One region of the Brucella cytisi genome, then DNA from elsewhere that is predicted to be linked to it. Evidence: riboswitches for the same ligand, from Rfam matches in the RefSeq annotation. Region 1 holds a riboswitch; the other holds the start of a gene.

Region 1 (4,211 bases):
CTCAGGTTGGAACAGAAAGTCCTTCATATAGGACACGACATGCCGCTGCTCGCCGTTGACGACAAGGCTTTCGCCGCGCCCATCCGTCAGATAATGCGCCAATGTCTCATCCAGATTGAGACTTTCGCGCTTCTGGTCCAGTTCGGCCATTTCGAGATTGACGCCAAGCCGCAACGTTCCGGAATCCGGCGCAAGCTTGCCAGTCAGAAGCGACAGAAGCGTGGTCTTTCCGGCACCGTTGGGTCCAACGAGACCGATACGGTCACCGCGCTGCACACGGATCGAAAAATCCTTGACCAGAACACGCTCGCCATAGGCCTTGCTCAACCCCTTGGCTTCGATCACCAGCTTGCCGGATTCCTTGGTATCGCTTGCCGCCAGTACCGCTGTCCCTTGTGCCTTGCGATGATTGCGAAAATCGGCACGCATGGAATGCAGTTCGCCGAGACGGCGCATATTACGCTTGCGCCGGGCGGTGACCCCGTAGCGCAGCCAGTGCTCCTCGCGCGCAATCTGCCGCCCCAGCTTGTGATGGTCGCGCTCTTCCTCTTCCAGCACCTTGTCGCGCCATTCCTCGAAATGACCAAAGCCTTGCTCGAGACGACGCGTAAGACCGCGATCCAGCCAGACCGTCGCCCGGCTGACATTTTCCAGAAAGCGGCGGTCATGCGAGATCAGCACAATGGCCGAGCGAATCTGGCGCAGTTCGCTTTCCAACCATTCGATGGTGGTCAGATCCAGATGGTTGGTCGGCTCGTCCAGCAGCAGAACGTCGGGCTGCGGTGCAATCACCCGCGCCAGGGCGGCACGTCGCGCCTCCCCACCGGATAGATGATCCGGCTTTTCGTCGCCGGTCAGTCCGAGATGTTCGAGAAGATAAGTGACACGATGCGGGTCATCGGCTGGTCCGAGCCCCGCTTCCACATAGGCGCGAACATTGGCAAAGCCATCCATATCCGGCACCTGCGGGAGATAGCGGACGGTTGCACCCGGATGTTTGAAAACCTCACCCGACGTTGCTTCCACCATACCGGCGGCGATCTTGAGCAGCGTGGATTTACCCGAACCATTGCGTCCGACCAGCGCGATGCGATCGCCTTCGCTTACCGAAAGGCTGGCATCTTCCAGAAGCGGCGTGCCTCCGAAGGTGAGCTTGATCTCGTCGAGGCGAAGGAGCGGTGGTGCCATGGTTCTCTTCGATAAACAGGGTTAAAAATTCCGCCCTGCTTGTCCGCGACAAAAGCCGTTCTGTCAAATGGTACGGCACGAAAAGACCCGTGAAAAACAAACAGGCCGGGTTTCCCCGACCTGTCAGCAAACTTATTTATCCAGCTATTGCTGGCCCAGTCATTACTGGCCCAGTGTTACTGGCAAGGCGCTTCGTAGACGCGGCCATAAGGATCGCGGTAACGGCAGTACTGCGTGCCATTGCGCGTCTGGGCTGCACCAAGGAGCGTACCGGCAACGCCGCCGATAGCAGCACCGGCAAGAGCGCCACGGCCATTGCCGCCAATTGCACCACCGGCGAGTGCGCCGAGTGCTGCGCCACCAACGCCGTACCCGGCCGTGCGCTGTTCATTCGTCGTGCATGCAGCCGTCGAGAACGCGAGCACGCCAGCAACAGCAATCATCGTAAGACGTGACTTCATTGAAACATCTCCTACAAGAGTTGAACTAATCACCGACTTTGCGTCCCCAATTTCGGCGTAAAGCAGATGACACCCGCTTGGCCCATTTACAATACGTTTCGCCTGCCAGCGTCAAGCTCTTTCGATTGATAAGGTTATCGGCCCCAGAGCGGTGTTTCCTCCATCGCCAAGTTGGCTATAAGTATCGCCAATCCAGAACTCGCAGTAACGCGAAGTGTTCCACGAACTACATTGGAAACTGTCCATGAAGAGCCGAATGGCAGTGTCACATTATCTAACGGCCACTCCGCATTCGTGATCGAAAGGCCTTCGATAGTGCTGAAATTAATCACACTGAACGGCGTCCCGTCCGGAAAATCATAAACATAATCTCCGGGCGGCAAAGGCCAGGCCTCCTCGGAACCGCTGGACAACAGCACGTTCCGCCCTTTTGCAGCCTGCGCTGTCGCCATGGTCAGATGCAGAAGCGTGTGATCAGTGCGCTGACCGCCGAAGGCTCCGCAAAGGATCACCCGATCCGCACCCCGCATAAAGGCCTCCTCGAAGGCCAGTTCCCCGTCCGTCATGTCCTTGGCAGCAGGGAACCTCTTTTGCGGCACGTGTCCATATTGCACGCGAAGCTCAGCAGAAGCCGAATCGAAATCGCCAAGCCAAAGTTCCGGTTCGACACCAAGAGCAGCGGCGTGCCTGATCCCGCTATCGGCAGCGAGAATACGCGCACCTGCAATTTGGTGTTTCAAGCGATCGGTCACGACCAGATCACCGCCAAGGAGAATGACGAATGTGCTCATAAGCCGCTCATAACACGGGCAAATCCATGCCGGAAGCCTGCATTCGCCGCCATTGCACTCCCTTGCCCTTCCCGTTGCGAAAGATTATTCTCGCAACCGCTCTAACGGGGTGCCGTCTGCTTTCGCGGATGGCTGAGAGGCCCAAAAGCATTTCCAGCAAAAGTGTGAAACGGTTTTGCGTCCGGAAATGCTTAAAAAACGGCCAACCCGCTGAACCTGATCCGGTTTGCACCGGCGGAGGGATTAGATGCTCCATAAACGGCGCTCAATCCTCTTGTTGTAAAAGAAAGGAAGTGCCGTGATGCGGCTTTTATCTTTGCTGGCCTTTTCATTCTCCACAGCCCTCGCTTTCACGCCTTCTGCGCAGGCGAAGGACAAGCTCACTGTTTATACCTATGACAGTTTCGTTTCCGAATGGGGGCCGGGCCCGAAGATCAAGGAAAACTTCGAGAAGGAATGCGATTGCGAAGTGGACTGGATCGCTTCGGCCGACGGTGTCGCCCTGCTCAACCGCCTGAAGCTTGAAGGTGGCAATACCAAAGCCGATATCGTCCTCGGTCTCGATACCAATCTGACGACCGAAGCACGCGCCACCGGCTTTTTTGCTCCAAGCGGCATCGACCAAAGCAATGTGAGCGTTCCGGGCGGGTTCAAGGACGATATCTTCGTTCCCTATGATTATGGCTACTTCGCCGTGGTATACGATTCGGAAAAATTGCCCAATCCGCCCAAGAGCCTGAAAGAACTGGTGGAAGGCGATGCTTCCCAGAAGATCGTGCTGCAAGACCCGCGCACGTCGACACCAGGGCTGGGCATGTTGCTCTGGATGAAATCGGTTTATGGCGACGAAGCGGAAGCAGCCTGGCAGAAACTTCAGAAGCGCGTTCTCACCGTCACGCCCGGCTGGTCGGAAGCCTATGGTCTTTTCACCAAGGGGGAAGCGCCGATGGTGCTGTCCTATACAACGTCTCCCGCCTATCACATGATTGCGGAAAAGACGGAGCGCTATAAGGCTCTGGCCTATCCGGAAGGTAATTATCTCCAGATCGAGCTGGCCGCCCAGACCACCACTGGCGCGAAAAATCCACTGGCGCAAAAGTTCCTGGCTTTCATGACCAGCCCCGGCTTCCAGGATGTTATTCCTGAAACCAACTGGATGTATCCAGCGGGCAAGACATCCACCCCGCTTCCAGCCGCTTTCGACGCGATGCCGAAGCTGGAAAAGACTCTTCTCCTGCCTTCCGACGAAGTAGCCAAGAACCGGAAGTCATGGGTCGATGAATGGCTGGCGGCAACCAGTAAATGACGACATTCCCGGCACAGCGCCGCTCGAAAGACGCACCTGCCGCCAGACCGGCTGCGGGTGTACTGGCGCTTGTCTTTCTGGTCGTGCTTGCCGGTGGTGCTCTTGTCGCACTGGCATTCGAAGCGGGCCGCGGTGGTTTTGACGCCGCGGCCAATTTCGACACCTATCTGTGGCGGGTTGCGCGCTTCACGATCCTGCAGGCGATCGCTTCAAGCCTGCTTTCCGTGCTGTTTGCGGTTCCGGTCGCCCGTGCACTTTATGCCGAAGCGAGCTTTGCGGGGCGCGGGCTTATTCTGCGCCTGTTTGCCCTGCCGCTTGCTCTGCCTGCACTCGTCGCAGTGCTCGGCGTCACCAGCATCTATGGTCGCAACGGGTTCATTGCGCATCTGTCAGAAGCCGCAGGCCATCCGTTCCAACCGGACATTTACGGTATTACGGGCATATTGATCGCCCATGTTTTCTTCA
Region 2 (4,211 bases), on a different contig from region 1:
CGAAACTGCGATCAATCTTGATCTTATCAAATGGGAATGATCGCAAATAGCTCAAAGAAGAATAGCCGGTCCCGAAATCATCCATCGCGATACGAACGCCCAATCGGCGAAGTTCGAACAGCAACTCGATATTGTTCTTGCTGTTCGACAAGAAGACCGACTCCGTGATTTCAAGCTCAAGCCTGTCGGGTGAAAGACGCGCTGCTTCCAACGCATCCGTGACGGAATGCAAGATCGTGGTCTGACTGAACTGGACCGGTGAAAGATTGACCGAGACTTTTATTTCCTCCGGCCAGAGCACAGCTTCCCGACATGCAGTCCTTAGAACCCAGTCGCCGATCGGTCCGATGAGCCCGGTTTCTTCTGCCAGTGGAATGAATTCCGCCGGTGAAACCATACCGCGATCAGGATGACGCCAGCGGATCAGCGCTTCAAAGCCGGAAATCTTGCCGCTCTCAAGATTGAAAATCGGTTGATAATGCAGTTCAAACTGTTCATCCAGCAGAGCCTGACGAAGTTCGCCGGTCATGACATAACGCTTCTCCGCCGCCAGACGCAGGGAGTGCTGATAGAACCGGAATGTACGACGTCCACCTGATTTTGAAGCATAAAGCGCGAGATCGGCATTGCGCATCAGCACATCGGGATTGTCTCCATGCAATGGCGCCTGGGTGATGCCCATGCTGCAGGCGACGAATTCTGAATTGCGCACCAGTTCGAACGGATCCTGAAAAGCAGAAAGGATACGGTCAGCGAACATTGCAATTTGTGCCAGTGTCCCGTTTCGGTAGACAATGGCAAATTCGTCGCCTCCCAGCCGGGCAATGAATTCATCCGAAGTCGTGATCTGCTTCAGTCGACGCGCCACTTCTTGCAAAAGCTGGTCGCCAGCCTGATGCCCGATATTGTCGTTGATGTTCTTGAAATGATCGATATCAAGGTAGAACAAGGCAAAAGGCTCGGAATCCCCGCCCTTTTTCAACAGGCTCTCGACATGGTGAGCAAAATAGGCGCGGTTCGGCAAGCCTGTCAGACTGTCATGCATGGCAATATGTGCCATGCGTTCCTCGATCTCACGCCGTTCGGTTATATCCTCAACGAGCCCGATCAAATAGCGGGGCTCGTTGCCCTCGACCGGTGGGATCGAACATTTTATGATCCGCATCGTTCGCGACGTTCCGTCCTTGCGCTCGATCTTGCGTTCGACGTTCAACACGCCCCGACGCCGCATCGCCGTGCGATCTTGCTGGATGATGACGGTTGCCTCGCGTTCAGGGAAAAGATCGAGGTCGGTCGAACCGATGGCTTCGTCTACCGGCTGTCCGCTCGCCGCTGATGCGGCCTGATTGTAGAGCACATACCGACCGTCATCGTGCATATCCTTGACGAAGACACCAAGCGGCAGATTGTTGACGAGGCTGTCCAGCAGGGTTTGGGCGTGGTTTGCCTGACGATTGGCTTCTGCCAACTCTGTCCTGTCCTGAACAATGGCGAGAATCGCTTCCTTACCGTCAAACAGCACTTGACGTCCGTAAGTCAGAACATCAATGATTTCACCATTCGCGCGCAGATGTTGCCAGCGCTCCGGTCGTTCAAGGTCGCTGCGATCACGAATGGCAGCCAGCATTCGATCCCGTTCTGTCTGGGGCCGAATATCGAGCACTGTCATTCCCGGAATTTCATCAGCGGTATATCCATAGAGCCGATAGGCAGCGTCATTCATCACGATGAAATGCAGCGTCTCCGGATCATAAACCCACATCGGTGTCGGATGGGTTGTGAAAAGGATGCGGAAGTCCTGCTCGGACGTGTGCGCCATCGTGCCTTCCGTCGAAGCTGAAGCGCCCCTCCGCTTCCTCATCGTAAATCCCTCATCCAACTGATCCTACTGGATAATCTCGATCCACCCTACAAGTGGACCGTCAAGTTTCATGGCACCATGAGTAACACGCGGAAGATGCACCCCGAACATAGATTAAAGCCGAGAATTTTAATAAACCATATACAAATTGAGGGTCGATTTAAGGATTTTCTTTAAAACTGCATTTTTCCATCGCTTGACCGGCTTCAACTTCCAGCCTATGCCTAAAGACGCAAAATTCGTTGGGGTGCCTTCGAAGCAATATCAGGAAAAGTGCCAAGCGGTTTTCCGTCCGATGTTGCGACACAAAAGGCTGAGAGACGCTGATCGCGTTAACCCATTGAACCTGATCCGGGTAATACCTGCGTAGGGAACGGAGTTTGACGCGTCGCAGCCGAGGGTTTCCCTCATCGGAGTTCAAGCTCCAAACAGGTTCATGACGTCTCATTTTCCGTTCGGAATGAGAGACGTGATGATGGACCAAAAAAACAGTTTCTCCCGAACCACATCAAACGGCAGTGCGGCATTCGTGCCCATATGCGTGACTATTGCCGGTTCCGATAGTGGCGGCGGAGCTGGCATTCAGGCCGACCTCAAGACATTCTCGGCGCTCGGCGTCTATGGTGCGAGCGTCATTGCCGCTGTGACCGTGCAGAACACCTGCACGGTGAGCGCAGTGCACGATATCCCACCCGCCATCGTCGCAGGGCAGATCGATGCCGTCTTCAGCGATCTCGATGTAGCGGCGGTGAAGATCGGCATGGTTTCCGTGCCCGAAACCATAGAGGCCATTGCGCGGGGCCTTGCGCATTTCTCCGGCCCTGTCGTACTCGACCCGGTGATGGTTGCAAAATCCGGCGACCGGCTTTTGAGCGAAAACGCCATTGCGCTTTTGCGCCAGAAACTGGTTCCGCTGGCCACGCTGCTGACGCCCAACCGGCCTGAAGCGGCCTGCTTGCTCGACAGCGATCTGGCTCGCGACGATGTAAACGCCGAAGAACAGGGGCGTGCCTTGCTCGAACTAGGCGCGAAAGCTGTTTTGATGAAGGGCGGCCATGCGGAAGGCGAAATCTGCGTCGACCTGCTGGTTCGCCGCGATCAGCCAACATTGCGTGTCGAGGCGACGCGTATCCGGACCGGTAACACCCATGGCACGGGCTGCACGCTCTCCTCAGCCATTGCTGCAGAGCTTGCCAAGAACCTTCCGCTCGAAAAAGCAGTCATTGCAGCCCATGCCTATCTGCAAGGGGCAATCCGCGCCGCCGATGCGTTGAAGATCGGACAGGGCCATGGGCCTGTTCATCACTTCCATAATCTCTGGAAAGTTCCCTCAGAGGAGGCCATGTGATGCGCGTCACCATCATCGGAGCGGGTGTCGCCGGTCTAGTGTGCGCGGCAGAATTTCACGGTCAGGGACATGCAGTCACTGTCATTGCCAAAAGCACTGAGATCGGTTCCGACAGCTGCTCATGGTTTGCAGGCGGAATGCTGGCACCATGGTGCGAAGGCGAGAGCGCGGAAGAGCCAGTCGTTCGTTTGGGACAGGAAGCGATCGGCTGGTGGGAGCAGCACGTTTCGACAGTCAATCGCAAGGGTACGCTTGTACTCTCGCACACACGCGATGCGACCGAACTGCGCCGCTTTGCCCGCCGGACGGAAGCATTTGACACCATTGATCAAGACCAGATCGATGCGCTGGAACCAGACCTTGTCGGCCGTTTTCGGCAGGGACTTTTCTTTGCGGCAGAAGGCCATCTCAACCCGCGCCAGACACTGATCGAGCTCGCCGAAAAACTGCAGAAGAAAGGCGTCGTCTTTCATCTGGGGCAGGATGCGAAAGACGTCAAAGTCGAGGCCGACATTACCGTCGATGCACGCGGTCTTGCAGCGCGTGATCAGTTGCAGGACCTGCGCGGCGTCAAGGGTGAAATGCTGGTTGTGCGCTCGCGCGATATCAATCTCAAGCGACCCATACGCCTCCTGCATCCGCGGATTCCGCTCTACATCGTGCCACGCGGCGACGGCGTACACATGATCGGCGCAACCATGATTGAAAGCGATGAGCGGGGTGGCATCAGCGTGCGCTCGACGCTGGAACTCTTGAGCTCCGCTTATGCCTTGCATCCGGCCTTCGGCGAGGCGGAAATCCTCGAAACCGGTGTCGATGCGCGCCCGGCCTTTCCCGACAATCTGCCCCGCGTCCGACGGCGCGGCAAAACCGTCTATGTCAACGGGCTTTACCGCCACGGCTTCCTGCTCTCGCCCGCCGTGGCACGCATGGCGGTTGCGAGCGCGACCATGCCGGAGGATGCGCCAGAGCCCAAACCAGAATTTGTGGAGGACTATGCAT

The links. Region 1 has a riboswitch for thiamine pyrophosphate ahead of thiB (thiamine ABC transporter substrate binding subunit). Riboswitches for the same ligand answer to the same signal wherever they lie in the genome.
Positions count from the first base shown of each region.
Region 2: another riboswitch for thiamine pyrophosphate. It lies ahead of thiD (bifunctional hydroxymethylpyrimidine kinase/phosphomethylpyrimidine kinase); the one in region 1 lies ahead of thiB (thiamine ABC transporter substrate binding subunit).

Region 1 is NZ_JBCAUP010000045.1:13,992-18,202, forward strand. It holds gene AAE521_RS25910 (ABC-F family ATP-binding cassette domain-containing protein) at 1-1,188, opposite strand, end outside; gene AAE521_RS25915 (glycine zipper domain-containing protein) at 1,365-1,649, opposite strand; gene AAE521_RS25920 (thiamine diphosphokinase) at 1,784-2,440, opposite strand; TPP riboswitch at 2,536-2,700, shown strand; gene thiB (thiamine ABC transporter substrate binding subunit) at 2,742-3,746, shown strand; gene thiP (thiamine/thiamine pyrophosphate ABC transporter permease ThiP) at 3,743-4,211, shown strand, end outside.
Region 2 is NZ_JBCAUP010000004.1:373,362-377,572, forward strand. It holds gene AAE521_RS06355 (putative bifunctional diguanylate cyclase/phosphodiesterase) at 1-1,861, opposite strand, end outside; TPP riboswitch at 2,095-2,251, shown strand; gene thiD (bifunctional hydroxymethylpyrimidine kinase/phosphomethylpyrimidine kinase) at 2,337-3,209, shown strand; gene AAE521_RS06365 (FAD-dependent oxidoreductase) at 3,209-4,211, shown strand, end outside; gene thiS (sulfur carrier protein ThiS) at 4,210-4,211, shown strand, end outside.